2 regions of the Pelosinus sp. sgz500959 genome follow, and region 1 is predicted to be linked to the other one. Evidence: riboswitches for the same ligand, from Rfam matches in the RefSeq annotation. Region 1 holds a riboswitch; the other holds the start of a gene.
The links. A riboswitch is a leader RNA that binds a small molecule or an ion and turns the genes downstream of it on or off. The one in region 1 is predicted to bind FMN.
Positions count from the first base shown of each region.

Region 1 (7,526 bases):
GATCGTATCGTCGAATTATCTCATATCATTGAAAATTTATTTGGTGAGTTTCGTGAGCATCGATTAGAAGTAAGCTCAGAAATGATCGATGCCTTATTATCAGCCACTGATGTCTTGAAAGAACTGATCAATCATCCAACTGATAGTCGAGGCTATGATATTAGCGACCATATGAGCGCCATCAAATATTTTTTAGATTCATCCCAGAATCAGATAAGTCCGTTAACGGAGCGCTCAGGAGCTCTTTCGGCCTGGGAACTGTGGGATCAGATTAGCCTATCTGATGAGCAGGTTAAAGAAACCCCGACTTTAATTCCCGATGAATTAATTGATGAGCCAGTAGAGCAGACTGCTGCTAGAGAGGCCATTGTAGCGCTGCCGATCTTAAAACAGCAAGAGGGTGTTCCTAAGGGGGATAAACTTAGCGGGAACATGACAGAAGATACTGTTCGGGTTAATGTCAGTTTGTTAAACGACTTACTCAATCTGGTCGGTGAAATGGTTCTACGGCGTAATCAATTGCTGCGAATTGCTAAAGACTCTGGTAAAGAAGTAGCTCAGTTGGAAATGGTAGCTCAAGGCATTAACGAACTGACTACTAAATTACAAAAAAAAGTCATGAAAAGCAGGATGCAACCGATTGCCAATGTTTTTAACAAGTTTCCTCGTATTGTGCGGGATATGTCTCGGAAAACAGGCAAGGAAGTTGATTTGGTCATGCAAGGGATGAATTTTGAGCTAGATCGTTCGTTGATTGAAGCATTAGTTGATCCCATTACCCATTTAGTGCGCAATGCCCTTGATCATGGCATTGAACTGCCAGATGTTCGGAAAATGAAAAATAAACCTTTAGTTGGTTCCCTCCTTCTTAGTGCTTATCCAGAAGGAGGGCGCATGGTTGTTGATATTTGTGATGATGGTGGCGGTATTAATTTAGAAAAAGTGAAAGACAAAGCGGTAGAAAAAGGGCTTATTAATAAAAAAGAAATTGCTAACATGTGCGAAGGCGATATTTTCAATTTTATTATGGCGCCAGGCTTTTCCACAGCAGAACGAGTGACGGATATTTCTGGTCGTGGTGTTGGTATGGATGTGGTAAAGACAAATATTGAGAAATTAGGCGGGAAGATCGAAATTCTTTCTGACATAGGAGTCGGGACAAAGTTTCGATTGATATTGCCTTTGACTTTAGCCATTATTTCTGCATTAATCGTGGAGGCGAACGGTCAACTGTTCGCCATACCACAAGATGATTTGAGAGAATTAGTATTAATTTGGTCTCAGGAAACGAGTGGAAATCGAATCGAATTTATCCATAACCGCCCAGTATTACGTCTTCGTGAGGGATTAATACCAATTATACGATTGAGCGAGGTAATGGATGAGAAAATCTGCTGTGGAGTAAAAGAAAAATTTGACGATTTTGTTGATGACGATCAAGTTCTCCGAATTTTAATTGTAAAATCGGGCAGTTCTTCATATGGGTTAATTGTAGATTCTGTTTATGATATGGAAGAAATTTTGGTGAAGCCACTTTCAGTTGTTATCAGTAGCTGCAGTCTTTATTCGGGTATGACTGTCTTAGGGGATGGAAGTATTGCGATGATCCTTGACACTGGTAGTTTGCGGTTTTATGGTGGAATTTGTCTTGCAGAAGATAAGATGGGATTAAGGGATGTTCGAGCAACAAAGACAATTGATGAAGAACAACAGTATTTATTATTGTTCAAATGCTCTGGTGGGGAAATGCTTGGTCTAGATCTCGGGATGGTGTCGAGAGTTGAAGAAGTGGATGTGTCTCGCCTGCAAAAGATCGGTTCAAAATATTATTTTTCCTTCCAGGGACAGACAATCAGAGTGATTAGGCCTGAGCATTATTTACCTATTTCACAAAAAAAGAATAAGCCTTCAAAGGTCTATATTATATTGCCTAAATTGGTAAGCCATGTTATTGGGATTATTGCTGAAGAAATACATGATACGATACAGACAAGGGTTTCAATGGACAAAGATGGAGTTTGTGGCGTTGGTATCTTAGGATCGACACTCATCAACGATACAGTGGTTACTTTATTGAATCTACATGTACTTTTTGCTAAAGCGGCGCCCGAGTATTATGCTCATCATTTTAGTTCTCCAAAAAGTGAAAGGGAATATTATAAGAGTGGAGTCGGAGACGATAAAAGGACTACGATTCTTCTTGTGGAAGATACACCATTTTTTTTGAAGGTGATTAAAAGCTATCTGGAAAGTGACGGTTATGAGGTCATTACTGCTGAGAATGGGCATGAAGCTTTGGAAAGATTGAACCAAACTCGGGTAGATGTGGTAGTCAGTGATATTGAAATGCCGATTATGACTGGCATAGAATTGGTTCGAGCCATTCGGGATAACGAAAAAATAAAAAATCTACCAGTCATTGCTCTTACTTCCTTAACAGGGGATGCAAATAAAGAAAAAGGACTGCGGGCCGGTTTTGATATATATGAGTATAAACTAGATCGGACAAGGTTACTGGATAGTCTGCGTGATGTGTTACGAAAATGAGTTTATGAATGATCTGGAGGTAATTTTAAGATGGCAAGAGTGCTTATTGCGGATGATTCCGCTGTGGCCCGGAGTATTTTACGGAAAATTATAGTGTCATTAGGTCATGAGGTTATTGGTGAAGTAGCAAATGGCTCACAGGCCTTTGTGGAATATACGAAACGAAAACCAGATGTAGTGACGATGGATTTGACGATGCAGGGATTGGGCGGGGCGGAGGCGACGTCTAAAATTATTGCTGCTTACCCTGAGGCTAAGATCATAGTGATCAGCGCCATGGAAGAACGCGGAGTCGTTATTGATGCCTTGGAACGTGGAGCTAGACATTTTATCATCAAACCGATAAGCAAAGAAAAGGTTTCGGTGGTATTGAACAATGTTTTACAGCAAGATTTTGATTTGAAGAAACATATTGAGCGTGTGCGGAGAATGAAAGGGTCAGATGATCCTACAACCGCAGTGGGGAGTGGTGGGAACAAATATTTATCCCCTTATTTTATCAGTGCTCAGAGCGGAAATTTGGTACATGTGATTATTAACCCTACGATCACGCTGACGAGTTGTCAGTCTTTAGCGTTAGAAATAGAAGAATATTTAACAGGTAAGCCACGAGTACTGTTTGACTTTGGGACAATGTTAACACTAAAGCAAACGCTCTTGGTCAAACTGAATGAATTAGTCGAAACCATCGAAAATAATGAAGGTAGCGTAAAGGCGATATCTAATAATAAGAGATTTGTTGAAGCTATTTCTAACATGGAAATGAATAATGCTCCAAATTTAATGGGTGGCATATTACATTATCTTGCAAACTGAAGATAACTAAAAAAACACGAATTGCATGAGATGCAATTCGTGTTTTTTTGGCTGTGATGTTACGTAAGACCATCAAGCAATACTTCGACTATTCTTTGCAACAGTGGTTCTCGTTGTTCATCCTTATGATCTAGAACCATGCGCGGATGGTGAAAAGAAATAGTAGCTTCTAATAAGAGTTGTACTACTTTTTCTGGTGATTCCCCACGGATTTCGCCAGTAGCGATTGCTTTTTGAACGAGGATTAAAAGCTGCTCATTTAAGTGATGCAAATGATTTACAATAAATGGTTTTAGTATTTCCGCCGCCATATTGAAAGATTTGAAAAGCTCAGGGTCTTTTAGAACTTTCTCTTTTTTTAGTTCGTGGTATTTCAGGAACCATTCCGTAATGACTTGGCGCGCCGGTGCTTCTTTTTGTGATAGCTGTTCGAGTGTGTTATCCATTTGAGTCAGCCAGCGTGCTGAAATCCCATCCAGTAGGGCGGCTTTGTCAGGAAAATGATTGTAAAGCGCAGCGTGACTTATTTTAAGTTCCCGAGCGATATCCGTTAAACGGAATTTTTCAAATCCATAATAGCGGATCTTTTCTTCTGTGATTTGCATTACTTTTTCTTTAAGTTCCTCAGAGGTTAATCCGGTTTTAGCCATATTATTTTCACCACTATTTCATTAATTTTGGCAGATCATAGTCAGCCATGATACCACAATTATATCATTCCTCCGTTAATTCGAATTGTTTGTCCTGTTATCCAGCGTGATTCTTCACTGGCTAAAAAGAGCACAACGTTAGCAATGTCATTAGGTTCTCCCAAACGTCCGAAGGCATTGGTTTTGCTGAGGATTTCAATTTGTTCTGGGGTTTTCCCCACGGTGAAAAGTTCCGTATTTACTGGGCCTGGTGCAACCGCATTGATCGTAATTCCTTTGATTCCAAACTCCTTTGCCAATTGACGTGTGAACTGTTCGACAGCTCCCTTGGTACCAGCATAGATGCTATAGCCTGGAAACATCATACCGGCAACGGAAGTGGAAAAATTGATGATTCGTCCGTTTGTCTGCATATAGTTAGCTGCTTCTTGACAAGCAAAGTAGGTACCTTTTACGTTGATCGCCATAATTTTATCAAAATCTTCTTCTGTTACCTTTGTAATTGTTTTTGTGGTCATAATACCAGCATTATTGACAAGAATATCAACTTGTCCATATTGATCCATTGTTTCTTTGAAGAGTCGCTCTACTTCAGCAACACGGCTGATATCTGCTTGAATAGGGAATGCTTCGCCTCCCAGTGCTTTAATATGAGCAACGACTTGGTCTGCTTTTTCCGAGTTAGTAGAATAATTGATGATGACTTTTGCTCCATTTAATGCTAATTCCTCTGCAATTTTTTGCCCAATACCTCTTGATGCACCTGTTACTAAAGCCACTTTTCCTGTCAGTTTTTTCTCTTGAATATGAGTCATTTTCATCATCCTCCTAAAATTAAGATCTCTTAATTTAAACTAACTATCAATGAAAAATTCTAGTAAAGAAATCTTTAATGACAGTTATTTTTCTGCGTTATATATTACAAAAAATATAACATGTAATATAATGAAAGTCAATAAGAGTAAATTAGATGTTAAATAAATTATTTTTAAAGATAAAAAAGGATCAAGGTTATAATTTATTTGATAAGATAAAATGAGTAAATAACTACTTGCGCTATGAAAAAATAATTGTTATGATATTCATTATAGTAACTACTAAAAAATAATTATTTTCTTTTAAACTAAAAAATTAAATATAGTAGAATATCTTCAGGGCAGGGTGAAATTCCCGACCGGTGGTAAGTAAATTATGTTTGCAAGCCCACGAGCCGTAAGGCAGATTTGGTGTAATTCCAAAGCCGACAGTAGAGTCTGGATGACAGAAGAGAAAACAGCACTTTATGTGTTTACATGTCATACCTAAATTCCGAAGATATTTCGGAATTTTTTTATTGGCATTTTAAAAGGAGAGGATCACATGGTTTACAAACGGACGTCTTATTTAACTAAAATTGGCATACTATCAGCGATTGCCGTCATACTCATGTTTTTTGAGGTACCAGTACCGATGATGCCAAGCTTTTTGAAATTGGATGTTAGTGAATTACCGGCGATGATTGGTGCTTTTATGCTAGGACCTATGGCTGGTGTATTGATTGAACTGATTAAGAATGTATTACATTTGGGGAACACTCATACAATGGGAATTGGTGAAATAGCTAATTTTTTAGTGGGAGTCTCTTTTATTGTTCCCGCAGGTTATTTTTATCAGAAAAAGAGTAGCCGAAAAGGGGCCATTTTATCATTGGCAATCGCTACTTTTACGATGATGATCTCTGCATCTGTATTGAATTATTTTATTTTAATTCCCCTTTACCAGACAGTCTTACATTTTCCTTTAGATCAAATGATTGCCTTAGGGACGGTCGCCAATCCTCATATTATTGATTTAGCATCCTTTATTACCTTAGCGATTGCACCTTTTAATCTTATAAAAGGCTTTATTATTTCTATATTCGCAATGATGATTTACAAAAAAGTTGTGCCTATTTTATCCTAGGGATAGAAAAAATAAGGATTAGTCAGTCCAAAGAGAGCTTACTTCTTGTAGTAGGCTCTCTTTGGGTACGTAGAGTGAAATTGAAATTTTGTAGATCATAAGGTAGAATGGTTTGTGCTTAAATGTAGTGGTTGGAGGGTTTATGGATAATTCTAAATTACTTGGTGAAGAGAAGATTGGTAAGTTATTGTGGAAATTTTCAGTACCAGCGATTGTTGGGATGCTCGTTAATGCGTTATATAATGTTGTTGATAGTATTTTTGTTGGAAATGGTGTTGGAGAAATAGCGCTGGCAGCAGTGGCAATTGCTTTTCCAATTATGGTTATTCTAATGGCTTTTGGGGTGCTGATTGGTGTAGGGGCTAGCTCTCTTATCTCAATTCGCTTAGGACAGCAACGGATTGATGAAGCTGAAAAAATATTAGGCAATGCTTATATGTTAGCAAGTATAGTGATGACAGCTCTTAGTATGTTGATGTTGATATTTTTAGATCCCCTATTAATCAGTTTAGGAGCTGGAATTGATTTGTTACCCTATGCGAGAGATTTTATGAGTATTATTTTGTTGGGCAGTGTGTTTATGCATATCGGTTTTGGTATGAATACAATCATTCGTGCTCAAGGTGATCCTAAAACTGCAATGCTAACGATGTTTATTTCAGCAGGGATCAATATAGTGCTGAATCCCTTATTTATTTTTGCTTTTAAAATGGGGATCAGTGGCTCTGCATGGGCTACAGTATTGGCGCAGGCAGTATCTGCCATATGGGTGACGTTGTATTTTATTGGGAAAAAAAGCTTTTTAAAATTGCGGATTGCTAATCTGTATCCTGATCGGTATATTATTTTGCAAATTATGAAAAATGGTTTGTCTCCATTTTTGATGCAATTTGCGAGTAGTATCGTTGCAGTACTTTTTAACTTTAGTTTATTAAAATATGGCGGTGAAGTTGCAATTGCTTCTATGGGGATTATCCAACGCGTAGCCATGCTGCTAGTCATGCCGATGTTCGGTATCAGTCAAGGGCTGCAACCGATCATTGGTTTTAATTATGGAGCTAAGAAATATGATCGTGTAATTAAAGTTTTAAAACTCGGTATTATTTCTGCAACCGTTTTATCAATCATGGGATTCATTGTAATACAAGTTTTTGATACTAAAATTATAAGTGTATTTAATCAAGATCCTGCCTTAATTGCTGTGGGGAAACAAGGAATCAAGATTGTACTTGCCATGTTGCCTATACTGGGTTTTCAATTAATCAGTGCACAGTATTTTCAGGCTGTAGGCAAAGCGAAACATGCAATTTTTTTGAGTATGTCTCGGCAAGTGATATTACTGATTCCGCTCTTACTCATTATGCCCAATCTATTTGGTCTTATGGGAGCATGGATAGCCACGCCCCTTGCTGACTTGGGAGCAGCCGTAGTTACAGCCGTATTCTTACTAAAAGAATTACGTAGAATGAATAGTGCCATCAACAAAAATCCTCTCTGAGAGATTTTGTCTCCCTATATAAGAGTGATGTATATCATATCTATTAAATACTAAAAAATCGTATGAAGCTGCGA
Region 1 is NZ_JBGJZL010000005.1:68,106-75,631, forward strand. Features, by position in the region: gene ACAN52_RS09335 (chemotaxis protein CheW) at 1-2,547, shown strand, start outside; gene ACAN52_RS09340 (response regulator) at 2,578-3,363, shown strand; gene ACAN52_RS09345 (TetR/AcrR family transcriptional regulator) at 3,423-4,013, opposite strand; gene ACAN52_RS09350 (SDR family oxidoreductase) at 4,073-4,828, opposite strand; FMN riboswitch at 5,157-5,286, shown strand; gene ACAN52_RS09355 (ECF transporter S component) at 5,373-5,954, shown strand; gene ACAN52_RS09360 (MATE family efflux transporter) at 6,097-7,452, shown strand.

Region 2 (7,526 bases), on a different contig from region 1:
ACAGTAATGCTGCCGTCATCGTGCGTCCTAGTCCAGCTGCTGCCACTGGATAACAATCATGACGTTGTCTTGCTTCTTCGACTAAATTTGTAGTAACGACAGCGAAAGCCCTTACACCACCTGCTGTTGTCGCTTTTATAATATGATCTTGCATATAGCCTCCTATAACCTCTCTGACATGAGTAATTGCCCTGTGGCAACATCTAATACTTCAATAGTACGATCAATCAATCTAGCAATAGTACCGCGCTTATCTGGGCGCTTGGACATAGCAGGCGAACCTGGATTAAGATAAATAATACCATTGCGTTTTTCCAATGATGGGATATGAGTATGCCCAGTAATAAATAAAGCGGCTTTAAACTTAGCTGCCATTTCCTGCTGAGTCTGCTCAGTAAGAGTGTGTCCATGGTTAACAACAATAGGTATACCCTCAATCATAATGTAAGCATAGGGTGATTGGATAGGCATCGTAAGAACCATACCATCTACATCAGCATCACAATTACCAGAAGCCACGATGATCGGAACACTACAAGAATTCAAGGACTCAGCTAATTTTTTTGGATTATATTCTAAGGGAATATCATTGCGCGGACCATGATATAGTATATCACCAGCATGAATGATTAATTCACACTCCATAAAATATCTTGTATAAACCTTTTCCCATGTCTCTGCACAGCCATGGGTATCACTGATAATACCTATGTTCATATCATCACCCCATTATTTCCTGGAAATATTTTACTTTTAAAACAGATATAACAAATGTCAATCGCCAGTCATGAGATATAACTTTATATCTCATGACTGGCAAACTAACAATACAGAATAAATTTTTTTTAGATATTTTTTAATAAATTAGCCATTTCAATTGCAGTCACTGCAGACTCAAAACCTTTATTACCAGCTTTAGTACCAGCACGTTCAATGGCTTGTTCAATATTTTCCGTAGTCAGTACACCAAAAATCGTAGGAATACCAGTATGCATACCAACTTGAGCGACCCCTTTAGAAACTTCCGAACACACATAATCATAATGTGATGTACTGCCGCGAATGACAGTTCCTAAGCAAATTACAGCATCATATTTTTTACTCTCAGCCATTTTTTGGGCAACGAGAGGAATTTCAAAAGCACCAGGTACCCAAACAATTGAAGTATCTTCTTCTTTAACACCATGACGTTTTAAGCCATCTAATGCACCACCGAGCAATTTACTATTAATAAATTCATTAAACCTTGCTACAACAATACCAACTTTTAATCCCTCAGCAACTAATTGTCCTTCAAAAACTTTTACCATGATCTATTCCTCCCCATTTTGTTTGAGCAAATGCCCCATTTTAGCTTTTTTTACAGATAAGTAGCGTTGATTAAATCGATTGGCTTTAACCTCTACTGGGACTCGTTCAGAAATCGTCAATCCATAACCCTCAAGCCCAGCTCTCTTCTTAGGATTATTGGTCAATAGGCGAATGCTAGTCAAACCTAAATCAACTAATATTTGAGCTCCGATACCATAATCTCTTAAATCAGGAGCAAATCCTAACAGTTCATTGGCTTCAACAGTATCTTTGCCTTGATCCTGTAATGCATAAGCAAGCATTTTATTGGCAAGACCAATGCCTCTTCCTTCCTGTCGCATATACACCAGAACGCCTTCACCTTCTTGATCAATACGTTTTAAAGAAGTAGCTAATTGTTCCCCACAATCACAACGAAGTGAACCAAATGCATCTCCTGTTAAACATTCAGAATGTATACGCACTAAAACATTTTTTTTGCCCTCTATATCACCCTTTACCAAAGCGATATGACACTGATTATCAAGTTTACTTTCATAGGCAACAAGTTTAAAATTTCCATATTGAGTTGGCATCGTGGTTTCAGCTCCACGTTTTATGAAAAGTTCAGTTGCTTTGCGGTATCTGATTAAATCTGCAATGGTAATCAATTTTAAATCATGTTTTTTCACAAATTCTTGCAGATCAGGTACCCGCGCCATAGTACCATCATCATTCATAATTTCACAAATCACACCAGCAGGATATAAGCCAGCCATTTTAGGTAAATCAACTGCTGCTTCTGTATGTCCAGCCCGGCGTAAAACTCCGCCTTCCACATAGCGGAGTGGAAATACATGGCCTGGTCGTCTAAAATGTTCAGGTCGAGAATTGGGATCAAGCATGGCAAGAACTGTTTCGGCCCGTTCCGGGGCAGAAATCCCTGTTGTGGTCGTATGAGCATCAACGGACACTGTAAAAGCTGTACAATGATTATCTGTATTATCACACACCATGGCACCAATTCCAAGTTCATCAAGTCTTGATCCAATAATCGGCATACAAATCAATCCACGTCCATGAGTAGCCATAAAATTAATGGCTTCAGGAGTTACTTTGTCAGCAGCCATTAGTAAATCGCCTTCATTTTCACGATCTTCATCATCAACAACAACAATCATTTTACCATTTTTTATATCTTCAATCGCTTCATCAATTGTATTAAATTTCATTATAATACCTCCACAAATTTTTTAAGATCATGTTATAGCGTAAAACCATGCTGTTGTAAGAAACTCATCTCAATTTTACTCTTTGCGTTATGTGGCTGATTGGATTGTAAACCTAGTAATTTTTCTACATATTTTCCAATCACATCGCCCTCTAGATTTACACTGTCGCCAATTTTTTTAAATCCAAGTGTCGTGCGACCAGCACTATGAGGGATCAAAGATACAGTAAACCAATCTTGATCATATTCAACAACAGTCAAGCTAATTCCATCAATGGCAATTGATCCCTTTTTTACTATGTATTTCATTACTTCAGAACCTGCTTTGATTGTAACAATCATTGCGATATCATTTAATTCTTTGGCACTAATCGTACCAACGCCATCAATATGTCCACTAACAATATGCCCACCAAAGCGGTCTCCTACACGCAGTGTTCGTTCAAGATTGACTGTATCACCAATTTTTAAAGTTGCAAGTACAGTGCTCTTTACCGTCTCTGGCATAACATCTGCTGTGAACCATGTTGTAGAAAATTCTACAACAGTCAAACATGTTCCATTAACAGCGATACTATCACCAAGCTGCACATCACTTAGTACCGTGCTTGCTAATACCGTTATGCGTACAGATTTGGCTCCATGGGTAATGGCTTTTATTTTACCTAATTCTTCCACAAGTCCGGTAAACATCTCGTCCCTCCCGGTTGCACATATAAGCGCTAATTAATATATCTTGCCCGATAGGCTCAATCGTCATATCTTCAAACAAATGAGCATGATTTACGTCAGTTACACCTTGTCCCCCGACAGGACCTAAGGCACCATGACCGCCTATAATTTTAGGGGCAATAAACCAATAGATTTTATCCACAAGATGCTCTTCCATGACTGATCCATTAATTCTTGCGCCACCTTCAACGAGAATACTTGTAATCTCACGCGCAGCTAAGGTTTTGAAAGTTTGACGTAAGTTGACACCAGCTTCCTTAGATTCAATAGATAGTACTTCAACACCGCATTCACGCAAAGCATTTACTCTATCAATTGGGGCCTTGGGAGTCACTACAATAATTGTTGGAGCCAATCCATCAATCACCACATGTGCATCAAGAGGAGTCCGTGCCATACTATCAATAATAATTCGAATTGGATTTTTCCCCTCATATGAAAGGCGAGTTGTTAAACGCGGGTTATCCGCAAGTACTGTACCAATTCCAACTAAAATGGCATCATAACAATCTCTTAGTTGCTGCACACGTTCGCGAGACTTAGGCCCTGTAATCCACTGGGAATGTCCAGTATGAGCAGCGATTTTACCATCAAGTGACATCCCACTTTTTAAAGCGATAAAAGGTAACTTTGTTGAAATCCACTTAATAAAAATTTCATTAAGCTTAGCAGCTTCAGCTGCGAGTACTCCTTCTATGACCTCAATACCTGCTTCACGTAACTTGTTGATACCTTGCCCTGCAACAAGAGGATTGGGGTCATTCATAGCAACAATGACTTTTTTGATGCCTGCGGCAATTACGGCATCGGCACATGGCCCTGTTCTTCCATGATGGGAACAAGGTTCTAAGGTCACATACATAGTAGCATCTCGAGCTAATTCTCCAGCTTGCTGCAGTGCATTAATTTCAGCATGTGGCGTACCTGCCTTCTTATGCCAACCTTGACCAACAACTCGTCCATTACGAACGATCACAGCACCAACCATGGGATTCGGACTCGTACGGCCAATGGCATACTGGGCTATGACCAGCGCTTGCCTCATATACTGCTCATCCATAACTGAATCCTCCAAAAAAATAAGCTGTTGAAAAAGTTTTTACACTTTTTTAACAGCCTTGTAGAATATAGGAAAATAGTTATCAATATTAAACCTTATGAAAGAACTTGTTTCAACAACAAACTCTTTATATTAAGGTTGCGTTTTCACAAACACACTTTAATATAAACCTTTTTCCATCCAGACTATACTGTCGGCTCCGGAATTTCACCGGATCAGCCATACGGCTCGCGGGCTAGTCACCGCCGGTAAGGAATTAAAAGATTACTCTTTTTCACCTTGCCCCAAAGGCTCACTTATTTAGTTATGTATATATATTACCAGTATTTTTTAAAATAATCAAGTCCCTCGAATATCCCGAATGGCTTGTTCAATATCTGGGGCTTGATAAACGGCTGATCCTGCAACCAAAATATTGGCACCAGCAGCAATCACTTGTCGTGCAGTTGCTGCATTTATCCCACCATCGACTTGAATATCAACTGACAAATTACGTTCAGTAATCATCTTTCGTAATCGAGCAATTTTATCAAGCATCTCTGGAATAAATTTCTGACCACCAAAACCTGGATTGACAGTCATTAATAACACCATATCAACTTCACCGAGCACTTCTTCAATCGTAGATAGGGACGTGGAAGGATTAAGAGATACGGCGGCTTTTAATCCATGTTCTTTAATATTTTGTATGAGACGATGTAAATGTGGTGCCGTCTCAACATGAATTGTAATAAGATCTGCCCCTGCCTTAGCAAAGGAATCAATAAAATCTTGAGGATTATTTACCATAAGATGTACATCAAACATCATCGTTGTTACTTTGCGAATTGATGCGACAACAGGCGGGCCAAAGGTTAGATTAGGTACAAAATGACCATCCATTACGTCAATATGTAATATATCAGCTCCGGCAATTTCTACTCGCTTGATTTCATCTGCTAATTTAGAAAAATCAGCAGAAAGAATTGATGGTGCAATTTTTATCATGATAGTTAAAACCCCTTTTTATTTTCAGTAATTTCTCCTAAGATCTCAAGGTAGGATTGATATCGTTGTTCATCAATCTTTCCATCTGCTACGGCTTGTTTGACCGCACATCGAGGCTCTCTCGAATGAATGCAAGTGCTAAATTTACATTCAGACACGCGGTCTGATATCTCAGGAAAACAATGCATTAATTCCGTTGGTTTCATGTCATTGAACTCAGTAAAACTAAAACCAGGTGTGTCAACAACAAAACCGCCTCCAGACAAGGGTAATAACTCTGCAAAACGGGTCGTATGCTTACCTCGACCAATTTTTTCACTCAATTCACCCGTTACTAAGGTTAGGCCTCGTTCAATATTGTTTAGTAGCGTAGATTTGCCGGCTCCAGATGGACCAGCAAACACACTAATTTTACCATACAACTTACTACGTAATTCATTGATGCCTAAATCGGCTTTTGCTGATACGGTAAGAACTTGATAACCAATTCCACGATAGTGAGTAACAATCTCTTCTAACTCTTGACTATCTGCAAGATCAATTTTATTAATGCAAAGAATGATTTCTAATTCTGACATTTCCGCCAAAACGAGAAAACGATCTACCAAAATTCGATTGATATTAGGATTCACCGCGGCAAAGGTAAGAATCACTTGATCAATATTGGCAATCATGGGCCTTCTGAGCATACTACGCCGCGGCAAAATATTTTCAATGATGCCTTTACCAGCACCTGCCATCTCATACTCTACTTGATCTCCCACTAATAGTGAAAATCGTTCCTTTTTGAAACGTCCACGCAATTTACATGAAACCACATTGTCAGCAGTTTGTACATAATAAAAACTATTATATGCTCTTATGATTACTCCATTTAGCATTTGTACCTCCTGCTATATTGTTTGTTCTTGTAATAAGATTCCATTACTATAGACTTGTACTCTAACTTGCCCGTTACCTTCAACCACCTTTTCAATCTTTTCTCCAGGTTTATGCACATTCTCATAAACAACACGTCGTCCATTCGTGTCTGTCACGATAATCTGCACAGCTTGGCGAGCAGCTCCTTCAGGCACGGTGATAGCGAGTGCGACTCGTTTTGCAGTATTCACTTCGGCTTTTGCGACAGTAAAATCTATAGCTAAACCTTCTGATGCCTCTGTAGCAGCTACTGGATTTTGTCCGATAATCGTCCCTGGTGAATATTTACTATTGGCTTCCTCAGTTACTTTGCCTTGTTTTAATTTTAAACTTTCAAGTTGTGTACCCACTGTACTTAATGGTGTACCTCTAAAATCAGGCAAAGAAATTTTACGCGGAGCAGCGCCTTTACTAATCACAAGATCAACAGCTGTATTCTTATTGACTTGTACCGGTGGGCGAGGCTGCTGCGCAATAATGGTATCAGCAGGTACATCTGTATTAAATTGTTCATCAACTCGACCAACAACAAGTCCCGCATTTTTAATTTTAAGTTCTGCATCTCGACGATTTAATCCTTTAAGGTCAGGTACGATGGCAACCTCACCACCTTTACTCACAACAAGAACAATCATCCGTTGTTCTTTTACAACGCTGCCAGCCTCAGGATATTGAGAAATAATATAGCCTGCTGGTACTTTATCACTAAATATTTCCGATTCACTTACCCTTAAATTTTGATTTGCTAAAATATTGCGAGCAACTTCAACTTGCTTACCGACTACACTGCTAACGGCAACTTCATTATTGCTCCAAAATTTACCAAAAGAGAAAAATGCTCCTATTATAAAACCAACGAGTAAAAGTACTAATAACCCCCATACCCAACCTTTTGGTTTATAACTTTTAGATAATTGGTTATTACTTTGTTCTGAAACAGTTGGTTTAGCGGTTGAGTTAATGACACTTTCATCAAGACGTGGCAATATTTGAGTTGGAAAATCACTTCGAGACAACAAATGAGTATTGTCATCACGAAGGTAATTTTGTACTGACTTTAAATCAGCAATCATTTCACTAATATCATTAAAGCGATGAGCAACGTCTTTAGCCATTGCTTTAAGAACAATAGCTTCTAATAATGGTGGAATATCTGGCTTGATTTCTCGCATGGGACGTGGCTCTTCTTGTAAATGTTGCAATGCAATACTAATTGGCGTTTCACCATTAAAAGGCAATACACCTGTTAACATTTCATATAATACAACACCTAATGAATAAATATCAGATTTAGCGCCTACTGCG
Region 2 is NZ_JBGJZL010000002.1:114,748-122,273, reverse strand. Features, by position in the region: gene hslO (Hsp33 family molecular chaperone HslO) at 1-154, opposite strand, end outside; gene yfcE (phosphodiesterase) at 163-717, opposite strand; gene ribE (6,7-dimethyl-8-ribityllumazine synthase) at 846-1,310, opposite strand; gene ACAN52_RS03275 (bifunctional 3,4-dihydroxy-2-butanone-4-phosphate synthase/GTP cyclohydrolase II) at 1,314-2,522, opposite strand; gene ribE (riboflavin synthase) at 2,555-3,214, opposite strand; gene ribD (bifunctional diaminohydroxyphosphoribosylaminopyrimidine deaminase/5-amino-6-(5-phosphoribosylamino)uracil reductase RibD) at 3,183-4,313, opposite strand; FMN riboswitch at 4,478-4,609, opposite strand; gene rpe (ribulose-phosphate 3-epimerase) at 4,653-5,300, opposite strand; gene rsgA (ribosome small subunit-dependent GTPase A) at 5,306-6,181, opposite strand; gene pknB (Stk1 family PASTA domain-containing Ser/Thr kinase) at 6,194-7,526, opposite strand, start outside.
Region 2: linked by a shared signal. The riboswitch ahead of ribD (bifunctional diaminohydroxyphosphoribosylaminopyrimidine deaminase/5-amino-6-(5-phosphoribosylamino)uracil reductase RibD) and the one ahead of ACAN52_RS09355 (ECF transporter S component) in region 1 are both predicted to bind FMN.